One region of the Pseudomonas sp. CFBP 5748 genome, then DNA from elsewhere that is predicted to be linked to it. Evidence: predicted binding sites of a transcription regulator. Region 1 holds the regulator's gene; each other region holds the start of a gene.
What was found. The regulator FliA, encoded in region 1, starts transcription of late flagellar genes. The targets are predictions, from matches to a motif close to CTAAAGTTTNNNNNNNNNNNGCCGNTAA.
Positions count from the first base shown of each region.

Region 1 (5,752 bases):
GATATTGCTCAATAGTCTGCAGAAGGCAGGACAAGGCTCGGAAGAGGGCGTTCTGCTGGAGCCAAGCATGGCCGAGAAGCTGCAGCGTTCGTTGATTGATGCAGCCCAGCGGCAGGAGATGCAAGGCCAACCAGTGATCCTGCTGGTGGCCGGTCCGATTCGCGCGATGCTCTCGCGATTCGGTCGCCTCGCGGTCCCGGGGCTGCATGTGCTGGCGTACCAGGAAATACCGGACAACAAGCAAGTGACCATCGTTGCGACAGTAGGGCCCAACGGCTGAGGTAGTGGTTTATGCAAGTGAAGCGTTTTTTCGCCGCCGATATGCGTCAGGCCATGAAGCTGGTTCGTGACGAGTTGGGCGCTGAAGCAGCCATCATTGGCAATCGCCGGATCGCTGGCGGTGTCGAGTTAACGGCTGCCCTGGATTACAAGTTGTCGGCGCTGGCCCCACGCGTTCCGAACATGGAACTCGAGGATGAGCTGCGTAAGACTCAGTCGCGCATCGCCAGCGCCCAGGCCGAATTGAGCCTGCGCAGTAGCGAAGGCGAAGGTGTCGCAGGCAGCAATCGTCAATTGTTCGCCGGTCAGCCGCTCACCGCCGGCCTGCCGTTGACCGCGGCCGAGCCGCTGGTCGAGCAGGCCCAGGCCGAGCCGCGTCGTCCGGCCCCGGCCCCGGCGCAGGCCGCGCCAGCCAGGGGTGTTGACCCGCGTGCCCTGGACTCGATGCGCTTTGAACTCAACAGCCTGCGTGAACTGATGGAGGTTCAGCTCGGCTCCCTGGCCTGGAACCAGCTGCAAGGCAGCCGTCCGGCCCAGGCCAACCTCTGGCGTCGCCTGCAACGCATCGGCTTGTCCGGCCCGTTGTCCCGTGACCTGCTGGCGCTGATCAACGGTATCGAAGAGCCTCGCCAGGCCTGGCGCATGTTGCTGGCACACTTGGCGCGGATGATCGTCACGCCGGAAGTCGAGCCGCTGGAAGAGGGCGGGGTGATTGCGATGGTCGGCCCTGCCGGCATGGGCAAGACCACCACCCTGGCCAAGCTCGCCGCCCGTTATGTACTCAAGTACGGCGCCCAGAGCATCGCCCTGGTGAGCATGGACAGTTTCCGCATCGGCGCCCAGGAACAACTCAAGACCCTGGGCCGGATCCTCAATGTGTCGGTGACCCATGTGGATCCGGGCCAGTCCCTGGTCCAGGCGCTGGAACCGCTGCTGCGCAAACGCGTCGTGCTGATCGACACCGCCGGCCTGCAAGCCAGCGATCCGGCCCTGCGCATGCAGCTCGAAAGCCTGGCCGGGCGCGGTATCAAGTCAAAAAATTATCTCGTGTTGGCAACCACTAGCCAAAAGCAGGTTCTAACCGCCGCGTACCACAGCTACAAACGCTGCGGGCTGGCCGGCTGCATCCTGACTAAGCTGGACGAAACGGCAAGCCTGGGCGAGGTGCTGAGCCTGGCGATCGGTCATGAATTACCGGTGGCCTACCTGACCGACGGACCGCGGATCCCGGATGATTTGCATCTGCCGCGCCGTCATCAACTGGTCAGTCGTGCCGTGAGTGTGCAAATGCAGGAAGAACCCAGCGAAGAAGCCATGGCTGATATGTTCGCTGATATCTACCACAGCCCGACCAAGCAGGTCGGCTGAGGTAATCATGAATATTTTTTGTACCTACATCGATGGTCTGCCATGCATTGTTCCGAATGGGAACGCGCAGCCAGTAATGTGGCCTCCGTCTAAGTAAGACAAGGTAAAGAACGAACATGGGCAGCATGCATCCCGTACAGGTGATCGCGGTGACCGGCGGCAAAGGTGGCGTCGGGAAGACTAACGTGTCAGTGAACTTGTCCCTGGCTCTGGCAGAGCTTGGCCGACGGGTCATGCTGCTGGACGCCGACCTGGGCCTGGCGAACGTCGATGTGCTGTTGGGGCTCACGCCCAAACGCACGCTGGCGGACGTGATTGAAGGCCGCTGCGAACTGCGCGACGTGCTGCTGCAGGGGCCCGGCGGGATTCGTATCGTGCCGGCTGCCTCCGGCACCCAGAGCATGGTTCACCTGACCCCGGCCCAGCACGCGGGCCTGATCCAGGCCTTCAGCGACATCGGTGATAACCTCGATGTGCTGGTGATCGACACCGCTGCCGGTATCGGTGACTCGGTGGTCAGTTTCGTCCGCGCTGCCCAGGAAGTGCTCCTGGTGGTCTGCGACGAACCCACGTCCATCACCGACGCCTATGCCCTGATCAAGTTATTGAACCGTGACTACGGCATGAACCGCTTCCGTGTCCTGGCCAACATGGCCCAGAGCCCGCAGGAAGGTCGCAACCTGTTCGCCAAGTTGACAAAGGTCACGGATCGTTTCCTGGACGTCGCCCTACAATACGTCGGCGCTGTGCCCTACGACGAAAGCGTACGCAAGGCTGTCCAGAAGCAACGTGCGGTTTATGAAGCCTTTCCCCGTTCCAAATGTGCGCTGGCGTTCAAGGCTATCGCCCAGAAGGTTGATACCTGGCCACTGCCGGCCAACCCTCGCGGGCACCTGGAGTTTTTCGTCGAGCGTCTCGTGCAACAAACAGCAGGGCCCGTGCTATGACAGCCAGCGGTTACAACCATCTCTATAAAAAATCGGCACGGGACGCCCAATACGAACTGATCGAGCGTTACGCGCCACTGGTCAAGCGTATCGCCTACCACTTGCTGGCGCGGTTGCCGGCCAGTGTCCAGGTTGAGGACTTGATCCAGGCAGGCATGATCGGCCTGCTCGAAGTGTCGAACAAATACGACGCGAGCAAAGGCGCCAGTTTCGAAACGTATGCCGGTATTCGCATTCGTGGGGCGATGCTCGATGAGGTCCGCAAGGGCGATTGGGCACCGCGTTCGGTGCATCGCAACACCCGCATGGTCAGTGACGCGATCCGCGCTATTGAAGCTAAAACCGGGCGAGACGCTAAAGATCACGAGGTTGCGGCCGAACTCCAATTGAGTCTCGATGATTATTACGGGATTTTGAACGACACCTTGGGCAGCCGCCTGTTCAGTTTCGACGACCTGCTGCAGGACGGCGAACACGAAGGGCTGCACGAGGACGGCGCGAGTGCTCACATGGAGCCATCGCGTGACCTGGAAGATGAGCGTTTCCAGAGCGCGCTGGCGGATGCGATTGCCAATTTGCCGGAGCGTGAGCGACTGGTCTTGGCGCTGTACTACGACGAAGAGCTGAACCTCAAGGAAATCGGTGAGGTCCTGGGGGTCAGCGAATCGCGGGTCAGCCAGTTACACAGCCAGTGCGCGGCCCGTTTGCGGGGGCGTTTGGGGGAGTGGCGAGCGCGCTGACAGCTGTGTGGGAGCATTGCGAACGAGCTGGTCTGGCATGCGCTGCGCCAGTCTCCAACCGTGGTGCTCCAGGCCGTTGTCGAGTGTTGTGCCGGATTGATTGAAATGGCGCGTTCAGGTGCTGGGCGCGTTTAAGACTGCTTGGAGGTCGAATTGGACAAGAACATGAAAATCCTCATCGTTGATGACTTCTCAACGATGCGGCGGATCATAAAAAACCTGTTGCGTGACCTTGGGTTCACCAACACGGTCGAGGCTGACGATGGCACTACTGCCATTCCGGTCCTCAACAGCGGGAGCATCGACTTTCTGGTGACTGACTGGAACATGCCCGGCATGACCGGTATCGACTTGCTGCGCCATGTACGCGCCGACGAAAAACTCAAGCACCTTCCGGTGCTGATGGTGACTGCCGAAGCCAAGCGCGAGCAGATCATCGAAGCGGCCCAAGCCGGTGTGAACGGCTATGTGGTCAAACCCTTCACGGCCCAGGCGTTGAAAGAGAAGATCGAAAAAATCTTCGAACGCATCGGTTAACGGCGCCACGGGGGAGCTATGGACAACGAATCTTCAATGGGCGACTTCGAATCGACCCTGAAAAAACATGCCCGCGAACTGGTCGACAGCCTTGAAAAAGGCCGCTTTGGCGATGCGGTTCAAATGATCCATGAGCTCAACCAGACCCGTGACCGAGGTCTGTATCAGGAAGTGGGCAAGCTCACGCGTGAATTGCACAGCGCAATTGTCAATTTCCAGATCGACCCGCACATGCCGCAGGCCGAGGAAGTCTCGCAGATCACCGACGCTACCGAGCGTCTGGGTTATGTGGTCAAGCTGACCGAGGCCGCAGCCAACCGCACCATGGACTTGGTGGAGAGCGCAACGCCGCTGGTCAATGGCCTGAGCGAAGAAGCCCAGGCCTTGAGCACCGATTGGGGCCGGTTCATGCGTCGCGAAGTCGGCGCTGAAGAGTTTCGGGAGCTGGCCCGCCGGGTCGACGGTTTCCTGACGCGCAGCGGCACCGAGACCCGCGCCGTGGCAAGCAACCTCAACGACATTCTGCTGGCTCAGGACTATCAGGACTTGACCGGCCAAGTGATCAAGCGCGTGACCCAATTGGTCACCGAAGTTGAAAGCAATCTGCTCAAACTGGTGTTGATGGCCAGCCAGGTCGACCGCTTTGCAGGCATCGAACACGACCGTGAAGCGATACTTGCTGAAAAAGATCCACAAAAACATCTCTCGCAGGGTGAAGGTCCGCAGATTCATGCCGATAAAAGAGAAGACGTTATGTCCGGTCAGGACGATGTGGACGATTTGCTGTCCAGCCTTGGATTCTGAGTTTTAGCCCTGTTTTAGGAGCAGCCATTAATGAGCTTCGGCGCCGATGAAGAGATCCTTCAGGATTTCCTGGTTGAGGCCGGCGAGATTCTAGAGCAACTGTCTGAACAGCTGGTCGAGCTGGAAAGCCGACCAGATGATGCGGACTTGCTCAATGCAATTTTTCGCGGTTTCCACACTGTAAAAGGAGGCGCCGGCTTCCTCCAGCTCAATGAGTTGGTGGAGTGCTGCCACATTGCCGAAAACGTGTTCGACATCCTGCGCAAGGGTGAACGCCGCGTTGATTCGGAACTGATGGACGTGGTGCTCGAAGCGCTGGATGCGGTCAACGGCATGTTCAGTGAAGTGCGCGAGCGCTCGCCGATCACCGCTGCCACCCCTGAGTTGCTCGCCGCGCTGGCACGCCTGGCCGAGCCACAATCGGCTGACGAAGCCGCGCCGGTTGTCGAGGCGGTCGCTGAAGAACCGGTCGCCGAGGAATCGGGCGACATCACCGATAACGAATTTGAACAATTGCTGGACTCGCTGAACGCCGTCAAGGCTGAAGCCGCAGCCCCGGCAGTTCCCGCCCCCCCTGCGGCACCAAGCAGCGAGTCGACTGCCGCTGCCAGCGATGAAATCACTGACGACGAGTTCGAATCGTTGCTCGACCAGCTTCATGGCAAAGGCCAGTTCGCGCCCGATGCGGTTGTGCCTGCGCCAGCCGCGGCCGCCCCGAAAGCGGCGGGCGACAGCTCCGATATCACCGACGACGAATTCGAAGCCTTGCTCGATCAGTTGCATGGCAAGGGCACGTTTGCCGTTGACGCGCTGGACTCGGCCATTGCTTCGGCACCGGCGCCAGCCAAGCCTGCCGCCGCCGCGGCGGGCAGTGACCTGATCAGTGATCACGAATTCGAATCGTTGCTCGACGAACTGCATGGCAAAGGCAAGTTCAGTGAGGTCGGGAAGGCCACGGCCGCCCCTGCTGCTGGGACTACCGCCACTGCTGCGCCGGCGGCCAAGGCTGTGCCAAAACCCGCTGCCAAGGCACCGGAGCCGAAGGCCGAGACGCCCAAGCCTGCTGCGGCAGCTGCC
Region 1 is NZ_JBSPTN010000001.1:246,610-252,361, forward strand. Features, by position in the region: gene flhA (flagellar biosynthesis protein FlhA) at 1-280, shown strand, start outside; gene flhF (flagellar biosynthesis protein FlhF) at 292-1,647, shown strand; gene fleN (flagellar synthesis regulator FleN) at 1,764-2,594, shown strand; gene fliA (RNA polymerase sigma factor FliA) at 2,591-3,334, shown strand; gene ACWNZ1_RS01205 (chemotaxis response regulator CheY) at 3,500-3,871, shown strand; gene ACWNZ1_RS01210 (protein phosphatase CheZ) at 3,890-4,675, shown strand; gene ACWNZ1_RS01215 (chemotaxis protein CheA) at 4,706-5,752, shown strand, end outside.

Region 2 (5,752 bases), on a different contig from region 1:
AGCCCGCGAAACCGCTGGAGCCAGCCCCGACGGTGGCAACGCCAGCCGTTCCTAACGACCCTACATTGCCGCCGCGAGCCCCATGAGCAATATCCCAGAGAACGACCAGCCAATGCCGCTGGTATCGCACCTCACCGAGTTGCGCACCCGCCTGCTGCGTTGTGTCGCGGCGGTTTTCGTCATTTTCGCCGGGCTGTTTGCCTTCACCCAGCAGATCTACACCTTCGTCTCCACGCCGCTGCGCGAGTATTTGCCGGTCGGCGCGACGATGATCGCCACCGATGTGTCGTCGCCGTTCCTGACGCCGCTGAAGCTGACGATGATGGTCTCGCTGTTCCTGGCGATCCCGGTGATCCTGCACCAGATCTGGGGGTTCATCGCACCCGGCCTGTACAAACATGAAAAACGCATCGCCGTGCCACTGCTGGTGTCCAGCATCCTGTTGTTCTACACCGGCATGGCCTTCGCCTATTTCTTCGTGTTTCCGCTGATCTTCAAGTTCTTCGCCGCCGCCACCCCTGCGGGCGTGGAGATGATGACCGACATCACCAGCTACCTGGATTTCGTCATGACGCTGTTCTTCGCCTTCGGCGTGGCGTTCGAAATTCCCGTAGCGGTGGTACTGCTAGTGTGGATCGGCGTGGTCAACGTTGCGTACCTGAAGAAAATCCGTCCGTACGTGATCATCGGCTGCTTCGTGGTCGGCATGATCCTGACCCCGCCGGACATCTTTTCCCAGACCCTGCTGGCCGTGCCGATGTGGCTGCTGTTCGAGATTGGCATCCTGTTCGGTGGCCTGATCCGCAAGCGCAGCGAAGACCCACAAGAGCCAGCGGCCGACGATCACAACGACCAGCCGCCAGCGACCCAAGCGTGAACCTGCTGCTGCTCGAAGAGGCCGACTTCATTGGGCCTGACCGGGTCGTGCTGAGCGATCGCCGATTGACCCACATGCAGGAAGTCCATCGCAGCGCTGTCGGCGACAGCCTGCGGGTCGGACGCATTGGCGGCTTGATGGGCACGGCCCAGGTGCTGCGCCTGGAAGCCCGCGAAGCCGAACTGCAAGTGACCCTCGACCAGCCACCGCCGGCCAAACTGCCGCTCACACTGGTGCTGGCGCTGCCTCGCCCGAAAATGCTTCGCCGGGTGTTCCAGACCATCGCCACCATGGGCGTGCCCCGCGTGGTGCTGGTCAATAGCTACCGCGTGGAAAAGAGCTTCTGGCAGACCCCCTTCCTGGAACCCGAAGCCATTCGCGAGCAACTGATTCTGGGCCTGGAACAGGCCAGGGACAGTGTGTTACCGGAAATCGTCATTGAGAAGCGCTTCAAACCCTTCGTCGAAGACCGCCTCCCCGCCATCGTCGATGGCACCTTGGGCCTGGTGGGTCATCCCGGCAACTACCCGCCCTGTCCCCGAGCACTGGCGGAGCCAGTCACCTTGGCGATCGGCCCGGAGGGTGGCTGGATTCCCTACGAGATCGACCTGCTGGCCAAGGCAGGCCTGCAGCCGGTGCAACTGGGCGATCGGATCCTGCGGGTCGAGACCGCGGTTACAGCACTGCTCGCACGACTGTTCTGATCCAGTGGCTTGCCACGGTATTCCAAACTCATCTAACTCATTTCTCCAGTTACCCCCTGATGGGCCGATAGTGCTTATACAAAGCAGTTCCGCCCTTCAAGGGAGTATCAGCATGTTCCGATGGCTAGATAACGTAGGCGTTAATCGCAAACTCGGCTTCGGCTTCGGTCTGGTGCTGTTCCTAACCTTGATGATCGCTTTCACCGGATGGACCGGCCTGAGCAATGTAATTGCACGCGGCGACACGCTGGGGTTCATCGCCAGCCTGAACGACCTGACCAAAGACCTGCGCTCGGCGCGCATGGATTATGACGCGACCCGCGGCGAAAAGGGCCCAGGTGACATCAACGATCTCCTCGGTAAATTGGAGCCTGGGCTACAGACCGCCCGCCAATTGATCGAGCAACCGGCCGACGTGGCGATCATCGACAAGCAACTGGCGGCGGTCGCCGAGTACAGAGTTGCCGTCGCCGAATTGATCCGCGCCACCGCCAGTCGTGAGGATGCGCGCAGCAAATTGGGCGCCAACGCCGATAACGCCGTGGCCCGCGTCGCCAACGTTGAAAACGCCATTCGGCAAAGCGACAACGTTGCTCAGTTCGACAGCGTGGTAAACCTGAGCAAGGCAATCCAGCAAGCCCGCTATCAGGTTCGCGGCTATACCTACAGCGGCAAGGCCGAGGCCGAGCAACCGGCCCTGGATGCCATCGATAACGCGTTGAAAACCCTCGGCAGCCTGCCGGCCCAACTGCCCGATGAGCACGCCGCCAACCTGCAACAGGCCAGCGAATCGTTCAAGACCTATCGTGCTGCGGTCAGCCAGTTCCATGACGCCCAGACCGCCAACGCTGCCGCCATCAAGCGCATGTCCGACCTGGGGGTTGTGCTACGCGAGGCCAGCGGAAACCTCACCCTGTCCCAGACGGCCGTGCGCGACCATGATGCAACCCAAGCCAACATTTTCCTCATCTCGGCCGCCGCGCTGGCCCTGCTGTTCGGGGTGATCGCAGCCATGGCGATCACCCGACAGATCGTCAACCCGCTGGAGCAGACCCTCAAGGTCGCCGAGCGCGTGGCGGCAGGTGACTTGACCCACAACCTCAGTTCCGAGCGCCGCGACGAACTGGGCCAACTGCAACGTGCCATGCAGAGCATGACCGTGGGCCTGCGCCAATTGATCGGCGGCATCAGCGAAAGCGTCACGCAAATCGCCAGCGCCGCCGAACAGCTCTCGGCCGTCACCGAACAGACCAGCGCCGGGGTCAACAGCCAGAAAGTGGAAACCGACCAGGTCGCCACTGCCATGCACGAAATGACCGCCACAGTGCAGGAAGTGGCACGTAATGCCGAGGAAGCCTCCGAAGCGGCCGTCGCCGCTGACCAACAAGCTCGCGAAGGCGAAAAAGTGGTGGGCGAAGCCATCGCCCAGATCGAACGCCTGTCCAAGGAAGTGGGCAACTCCACCGAAGCGATGGGTCATCTCAAACGCGAAAGCGACAAGATCGGCAGCGTGCTGGACGTGATCAAGTCCGTGGCCCAACAAACCAACCTGCTGGCTCTCAACGCGGCCATCGAGGCGGCTCGTGCCGGTGAAGCCGGGCGTGGTTTTGCGGTGGTGGCCGACGAGGTGCGCAGCCTGGCCCAGCGTACCCAGAAGTCCACCGAAGAAATCGAAGCGCTGATCGGCAGCCTGCAATCGGGCACCGAACAAGTCGCGACCACCCTGGACAACAGCCGCAACCTGACCGACAGCAGTGTCGAACTGACCCGCCGCGCCGGCGGGTCACTGGAAAACATCACCCGCACGGTCTCGGCCATCCAGTCGATGAACCAACAGATCGCCGCCGCGGCCGAGCAACAGAGCGCCGTGGCCGAAGAGATCAACCGCAGTGTCGTGAATGTTCGCGATGTGTCCGAACAGACCGCGGCATCCAGTGAAGAAACCGCCGCCTCCAGCGCCGAACTGGCGCGGCTGGGGATTCATCTGCAGACGCTGGTAGGACGTTTCAAAGTCTAAGCACCGAAAAAGCGGCAACACGTGGCGAGGCAGCTTGCTCGCGACGCAAAGCAACTGACGCCTATTCACTACAGATCCCTTCCAACCGGTCGATATAGCTCCCAGCATATAAACTCAACGCTGCAGGGAGTAACGGCATGTTCCGATGGCTAGGTAACGTAGGCGTCAATCGAAAACTTGGTTTCGGCTTCGGCCTGGTGCTGTTCCTGACCGTGATGATCGCCTTCACCGGCTGGAGCGGCTTGGGTAACGTGATCAGCCGTGGCGACAAACTGGGGTTCATTGCCAGCCTGAACGATTTGACCAAGGACTTGCGCCTCGCCCGCATGGACTACTACACCACACGGGGCGAGAACGGCCCGCAGCAAGTCAACGACCTGCTCGGCAAACTCGAAGCTGGGCTCCAGACCGCTCGCCAACTGATCGAGCAACCAGCCGATGTAGCGCTGATCGACAAGCAATTGGCCGCCGTCGCCGAGTACAAAAGCGCCTTCGCCGAGATGACCCGCGCCACCGTGAGCCGTGAAGATGCCCGCAGCAAACTTGGCGCCAGTGCCGACAACGCCGTGGCCCGCGTCGCTGAAGTGGAGAAATCGCTACTGCAAGGCGACAGCGTCGCCCAGTTCAACAGCGTTGTGACCCTGAGCAAGGCGGTCCAGCAAGCGCGCTATCAAGTTCGCGGCTACACCTACAGTGGCAAAAGCGAAGCCCAGCAACCGGCTCTCGAGGCCATCGACACGGTCCTCAAACTGCTCGCCCGCTTGCCGGAGCAGGTACCCGAGGAGCACGCCGCCAACCTGCAACAGGCCAACGACTCGATCAACGCCTACCGCGCAGCGGTCAGTCAATTCCGTGACTCCCAGATCGACAATGCCGCTGCACTCAAGCGCATGACAGAACAAGGCGACGTGTTGCTCGACGCCAGCCAAAAGCTGACAGTGTCCCAGACGGCCGTTCGCGACCACGACGCAGCCAAGGCCAAGACCTTCCTGGCATCGGCTGCCGTGCTCGCGTTGCTGTTCGGTGTCATCGCGGCCTTGGTCATCACCCGGCAGATCGTCGGCCCCCTGGGCCAGACCCTCAAGATCGCCGAACGTGTGGCGGCGGGCGACTTGACCCACAACCTCAACTCCGACCGCCGCGACGAACTGGGCCAGCTACAGCGCGCCATGCAGAGCATGACCGTGGGCCTGCGGCAATTGATCGGCGGCATCAGCGAGGGCGTCACGCAAATCGCCAGCGCCGCCGAGCAACTCTCTGCAGTCACCGAACAGACCAGCGCCGGGGTCAACAGCCAGAAAGTGGAAACCGACCAGGTCGCCACCGCCATGCACGAAATGACCGCCACGGTGCAGGAAGTGGCCCGCAATGCCGAAGAAGCCTCCGAGGCCGCAGCCGCTGCCGATGCCCAGGCGCGCGAAGGCGACAAGGTGGTCGGAGAAGCGATTGCCCAGATCGAACGCCTGGCACTCGAAGTCGGTAACTCCACCACCGCCATGGGCGATCTGAAGCGAGAAAGCGACAAGATCGGCAGTGTGCTGGATGTGATCAAATCCGTCGCCCAGCAAACCAACCTGCTGGCCCTCAACGCCGCCATCGAGGCGGCCCGGGCCGGTGAAGCCGGTCGTGGTTTCGCCGTGGTGGCCGACGAGGTTCGCAGCCTGGCCCAGCGCACTCAGAAGTCCACTGAAGAAATCGAGCAACTGATCGTCGGCCTGCAATCAGGCACCGAACAGGTCGCGACCACGCTGGACAACAGCCGCAACTTGACCGACAGCAGCGTCGAACTGACCCGTCGCGCCGGAGGCTCGTTGGAAAACATCACCCGTACCGTCTCGGCGATCCAGTCGATGAACCAACAGATCGCCGCCGCCGCCGAGCAGCAGAGTGCCGTGGCCGAAGAGATCAACCGCAGTGTGCTGAATGTACGTGATGTGTCGGAGCAAACGGCGTCGTCCAGTGAAGAGACTGCCGCTTCGAGCGCTGAACTGGCGCGGTTGGGGGTTCATTTGCAGACGTTGGTGGGGCGGTTCAGGGTTTAACCTGCATCCCGAGCCTCTGAAGCCGAAGACGTTCTGGCGAGGGAGCTTGCTCCCTCGCCATGAGTTTATCCCCCTCCCTTTAAATGAACAGTACCGCCCTCCTTGAAGAAGG
Region 2 is NZ_JBSPTN010000007.1:229,057-234,808, reverse strand. Features, by position in the region: gene tatB (Sec-independent protein translocase protein TatB) at 1-86, shown strand, start outside; gene tatC (twin-arginine translocase subunit TatC) at 83-877, shown strand; gene ACWNZ1_RS18150 (16S rRNA (uracil(1498)-N(3))-methyltransferase) at 874-1,581, shown strand; gene ACWNZ1_RS18145 (methyl-accepting chemotaxis protein) at 1,694-3,598, shown strand; gene ACWNZ1_RS18140 (methyl-accepting chemotaxis protein) at 3,736-5,640, shown strand.
Region 2: the regulator FliA is predicted to act here: its motif matches at 3,667-3,694, upstream of ACWNZ1_RS18140 (methyl-accepting chemotaxis protein).

Region 3 (5,752 bases), on a different contig from region 1:
ACTCGCATTTCACCCACAACGCCTGGCGCAACACGGCTATCAACGCTGGCGGTATCGGCCAGGTGAAATACACCATGGCTGCCGACATGAAGCACGAAATCGCCAAGGCCTACGACGTTGAGTCCGAAGGCGGCGTGGCTTTCCGTGGCGCGTTCCTGATCGACGACAAAGGCGTTGTCCGTTCGCAGATCATCAACGACCTGCCGCTGGGCCGTAACATGGAAGAGCTGATCCGTCTGGTCGACGCGCTGCAATTCCACGAAGAGCACGGCGAAGTCTGCCCGGCCAACTGGAAGAAAGGCGACAAGGGTATGACTGCATCCCCTGAAGGCGTTGCCGCTTACCTGGGCGAGCACAGCGACAAGCTGTAAGCGCAACAGGCATAAAAAACCGGCCCTCGATAGGGCCGGTTTTTTTATGGGTGTTTCTAGGCGGAGCATGGATCCCGTGGCGAGGGAGCTTGCTCCCGCTTGAGTGCGTAGCGCTCACAAAATCTTGGGGCGGCTGCGCCACCCAGCGGGAGCAAGCTCCCTCGCCACAAAGAGCCAGGCCGATGTCAGTCGTCGAAATCCTGCCAGCCACCCATCTGTTTCCAGCGGTTGACGATGCCGCAGAACAGCTCCGCCGTTTTCTCGGTGTCGTAACGGGCCGAGTGGGCTTCACGGCCATCAAAATCGATGTCGGCCGCCTGGCAGGCCTTGGCCAGTACGGTCTGGCCATACGCCAGGCCAGCCAGGGTTGCCGTGTCGAAGCTGGAGAACGGGTGGAACGGGTTGCGCTTCATGTCCATGCGCGCGACGGCGGCGTTGAGGAAACCCAGGTCGAAGCTGCTGTTATGGCCGACCAGGATCGCTCGCTTGCAACCGTTGGCCTTCAGCGCCTTGCGCACGCCACGGAAAATGTCGGTCAGGGCGGTCTCTTCACTCACCGCCATGCGCAATGGGTGATCGAGCTTGATCCCGGTGAATTCCAGGGCTGCGGCTTCAATGTTGGCGCCTTCGAACGGTTCGACGCGGAAGAAATAGGTGTGGTCAGGGAACACAAAGCCTTTTTCGTCCATGCCGATGGTGGTCGCGGCGATTTCCAGCAAGGCGTCGGTGGCGGAATTGAAACCACCGGTTTCTACGTCGACGACGACCGGCAGATAACCCCGGAACCGGGCGGCCATGGGGTGGCGAGCACCGCCCGAACCACCATTGCCGTCCTGTTCGTCGTCGAAATGATCTTCACTCACGCGTTTTCCTCCAGCAGGCGCCAGCGCAGTTTTTCACCGGCGCGCAGCGGGATGACAGTCAGCTCGCCGAAGGGCAGGCTGGCGGGGGCGGTCCATTCGTCGCGGACCAGGGTAATACGATCGGTGTTCACGGGCAGGCCATAGAACTGCGGGCCGTGCAGGCTGGCGAAGCCTTCGAGCTTGTCCAGCGCATTGCGCTGCTCGAACGCCTCGGCGTACATCTCTATGGCGGCATAGGCGGTGTAGCAGCCGGCGCAACCGCAGGCGGCTTCCTTGGCATGGCGGGCGTGGGGCGCCGAGTCCGTGCCGAGGAAAAACTTGGCGCTGCCGCTGGTGGCGGCGTCGAGCAGAGCTTCCTGGTGAGTGTTGCGCTTGAGGATCGGCAGGCAATAGAAGTGCGGCCGAATCCCGCCCACCAGCATGTGGTTGCGGTTGTACAGCAGGTGATGGGCGGTAATGGTCGCGCCAACGTTGGCCGGGGCCTCGTTGACGAACTGCACGGCATCACCGGTGGTGATGTGTTCGAACACCACCTTGAGTGTCGGGAAACGCTCCACGACGCGGCGCATGTGCTCGTCGATGAAGATTTTCTCGCGGTCGAACACGTCGACGTCGCCCCGGGTGACTTCACCATGGATCAACAAAGGCATCCCGACTTCGGCCATGGCCTCCAGCGCCGGGAAAATCTTGTCGATGCTGGTGACGCCGGAATCAGAGTTAGTGGTGGCGCCGGCCGGATACAGCTTGGCGGCGTGCACAAAGCCACTGGCCTTGGCGTCGCGGATCTCTTCGGGCTGGGTGCGATCGGTGAGGTAAAGCACCATCAGCGGTTCGAAGCGGCTGCCGGCCGGTCGTGCGGCGAGGATACGCTGGCGGTAGCCGTCGGCCTCGGTGGCGTTGCGCACGGGCGGAACCAGGTTAGGCATGATGATTGCGCGCCCGAAGGTGCGCGCGACATCGGCGACGGTATGGGTCAACACAGCACCATCGCGAAGATGAATATGCCAGTCGTCGGGACGCAGCAGGGTCAGGCGGTCGGACATTGGGGGGCTTCCAGGCGGGTCAAACTCTGGGGAATGCTACCGGAAAAGACCGATTCAGGCACCCGCTATCAAGTTCTGCCGCAACTTACCGATAGCTCCTACAGGTGTGCCACGAATCCGTGCAGTGCCCCGGACAGGCGTCATGCCCTCGGCATGTGTCGATCTTTGTATAAAAGTCAGTGGAGCCTCCCGTGCGCCAGCGTTATCTAGCCTTGCTCAGTGTGTTTGCCAGCCTTCCCGCCATGGCGCTCACTTTCCAGACCCGCCTGGAGAGCATTGAGTGGACGGTCGAAGGCGACAAGTTCGAGTGTCGGCTGAGCCAGCCGATCACCGATTTCGGCAGCGGCGAGTTCGTGCGTCGGGCGGGCGAGCAGGCCACATTCAGGCTCAAGGCCTATAACCCGATGCTCGGTGGCGGTTCGGCGACCTTGCTGGCGGCTGCGGCGCCATGGCAACCGGGGCGCGGCGACATCAACCTGGGCTCGGTCAGGATTGGCAGTGGCGATGTCTTGTTCAACAGCTCCCAGATCCAGGCAGGTCGCTTGATCAGTGGGCTGATGGACGGGCGCAGCCCTGTGGTGCGACGCAACACCGAGGACGGGCGGGTCTCGGAAGTCCGATTGTTGCCGGTGCGCTTCAATAAGGCCTTCAGTGACTATCAAGGCTGCGTGGCGAAACTGTTACCGAAGAATTTCGAGCAGATCAAGCAAACCCAGATCGGTTTCCCCGGCGAAGGGGTCGAGCTCGATGCTCAGGCCAAGGCCCAGTTGCAGGTGATGCTCGACTTCATCAAGGCCGACCCGAGCGTTAATCGTGTCGAGCTCGACGGTCACTCTGACAATAGCGGCAACCGTCTGACCAACCGTGAACTGTCGCGTCGCCGCGCCCTGGCGGTCCAGGACTTCTTCAAGGCCAATGGTTTCCAGGAGTCACAGATCACCCTGCGGTTCCATGGCGAGCGTTATCCCCTGGTGTCCAATACCAACGCCGCCAACCGGGCCAAGAACCGTCGCGTGGTCGTGCGCCTGGAGCGTGGGGCGCCGGTTGAAGCACCGGCACCCGCACCGCAGCCAGCGCCCGCTGTGGCTCCAGCCAAGGTCCCGGCGCCGGCCGCCGCTCCGGCCAAGGCACCGATCCCTACGGCCGCTCCCGCCGCTGCGCGGACGTCCTGATCCCGGGTTGATCGTCGCGCGGTCGACATAATCTGTCGCTTCGTCGTCATAAGCTGTCGCGCCCCTGTAAATTATCCGCATTGGACGTTAGACTTCCCGGCTTTCCGTACAACCCGTGGAGTGATGGCATGGCGGACGTAAACAAGGTCGTTCTGGCGTATTCCGGCGGCCTGGACACTTCGGTGATCCTCAAGTGGCTGCAGGACACTTATAACTGCGAAGTGGTGACCTTCACCGCAGACCTGGGGCAGGGCGAAGAAGTCGAACCTGCACGCGCCAAGGCTCAGGCCATGGGCGTCAAAGAGATCTACATCGATGACCTGCGCGAAGAGTTCGTCCGCGACTTCGTGTTCCCGATGTTCCGCGCCAACACCGTTTACGAAGGCGAGTACCTGCTGGGTACGTCTATCGCCCGTCCGTTGATCGCCAAGCGCCTGATCGAAATCGCCAATGAAACCGGCGCCGACGCCATTTCCCATGGCGCCACCGGCAAAGGCAACGACCAGGTGCGTTTCGAGCTGGGCGCCTATGCTCTCAAGCCGGGCGTGAAAGTCATCGCCCCTTGGCGTGAGTGGGACTTGCTGTCCCGTGAAAAGCTGATGGACTACGCCGAGAAGCACGCGATCCCGATCGAGCGTCACGGCAAGAAGAAATCCCCGTACTCGATGGATGCCAACCTGCTGCACATCTCCTATGAAGGCGGCGTGCTGGAAGACACCTGGACCGAGCACGAAGAAGACATGTGGCGCTGGACGGTCTCCCCGGAGAAAGCTCCTGATACCCCGCAATACCTGGAACTGACCTATCGCAACGGCGATATCGTTGCCCTGGACGGCGTGGAAATGAGCCCGGCCACCGTGCTGGCGACCCTGAACCGCATCGGTGGCGAACACGGCATCGGCCGTCTGGACATCGTCGAGAACCGCTATGTCGGCATGAAGTCCCGTGGTTGCTACGAAACCCCGGGCGGCACCATCATGCTGCGCGCTCACCGGGCGATCGAATCGATCACCCTGGACCGCGAAGTGGCTCACCTTAAAGACGAGCTGATGCCCAAGTACGCCAGCCTGATCTACACCGGTTACTGGTGGAGCCCTGAGCGTCTGATGCTGCAGCAGATGATCGACGCCTCCCAGGCCCACGTGAACGGTGTGGTACGCCTGAAGCTGTACAAAGGCAACGTGATCGTTACCGGTCGCAAGTCCGATGAGTCGTTGTTCGATGCCAACATCGCGACCTTCGAAGAAGACGGTGGCGCTTACAACCAGGCCGACGCAGCCGGTTTCATCAAGCTCAACGCCCTGCGCATGCGTATTGCGGCGAACAAGGGTCGCAAGCTGTTCTGACCCTGGCGATATGAAAACGGCCTGCCATGAGCAGGCCGTTTTTGTTTGTGGCTCCCTCCTGTTGTGCAGCGCTATTCCTTGAGCGCTCACCCCTCCTGCCTGTCCGGTACACCGTCTGCGTTGTCGCGGCTGTGCATGACGTACAGAACAATTTCAGTGTGTCCCGTAGCCGGCTTCAAGGGTTTGGCCCGATACACTGCAATCAGCTCTCCCGATGGGCTGAACAGCAGAAAAATGAACCGTTGTGGATCGTGTTTGCGCCGATGACCGCGCATGACTGATTTTTTGACTTTATCGGCCCGACGTAACACTCGTCTATGACGGCAGGTCGAGTCATCCATGGTCTTTATGAAGTGTTTGCTCTTGCGAAAATCTGACGGTGAATATAACGAGCGATAGTTGAAGTTGAGTGTGATGAAAAAAAGCAACAGCAGATAAAACGGAAAGCTGATCAAAAACCACAGATAATATTCACGGTCCTGGTCATCCAGGAAAGGCAGGGAAATCGCCGCAGAGGTTTCAGACAACGTGGCAAATATAGCGATCAGGGTCATGGGGTTGGTGATGGTTTTCAAAGGTTTGTTCATGGTGATGGCTCATGGTTATTTATGCTCGATGATTGAATGAAATGAGTGAGTTGTTAATGAATTGTCGGTTGACTATGGGGAGGGGTCATATCCTGTTTTGGACGTTGGGTTTGTGCTCGCTGGTTTTATATAAGTTTTAGCCGTGTTAGTGAGATTGTTGCTGTTTTATCGATAATAATTCAGTTACTTTTTATGAGTGGAATGACTTCTATCTCTCTGCATACGGGATAGCCAAGTGCAGAAAAACACATTGTCCGAAAAGGTGTCGGGTGGTTAGGGAGGGGAGTCAGCGTTCCGTGAGAAAATTTATGGCACATTATTTTCACGGTAATTTGTAGGATTTTTCTGTATTGCTTGTAGGTTGCGTCTC
Region 3 is NZ_JBSPTN010000006.1:272,284-278,035, forward strand. Features, by position in the region: gene ACWNZ1_RS16205 (peroxiredoxin) at 1-371, shown strand, start outside; gene rnt (ribonuclease T) at 557-1,234, opposite strand; gene pyrC (dihydroorotase) at 1,231-2,277, opposite strand; gene ACWNZ1_RS16220 (flagellar protein MotY) at 2,469-3,449, shown strand; gene ACWNZ1_RS16225 (argininosuccinate synthase) at 3,578-4,795, shown strand; gene ACWNZ1_RS16230 (hypothetical protein) at 4,882-5,382, opposite strand.
Region 3: the regulator FliA is predicted to act here: its motif matches at 2,345-2,372, upstream of ACWNZ1_RS16220 (flagellar protein MotY).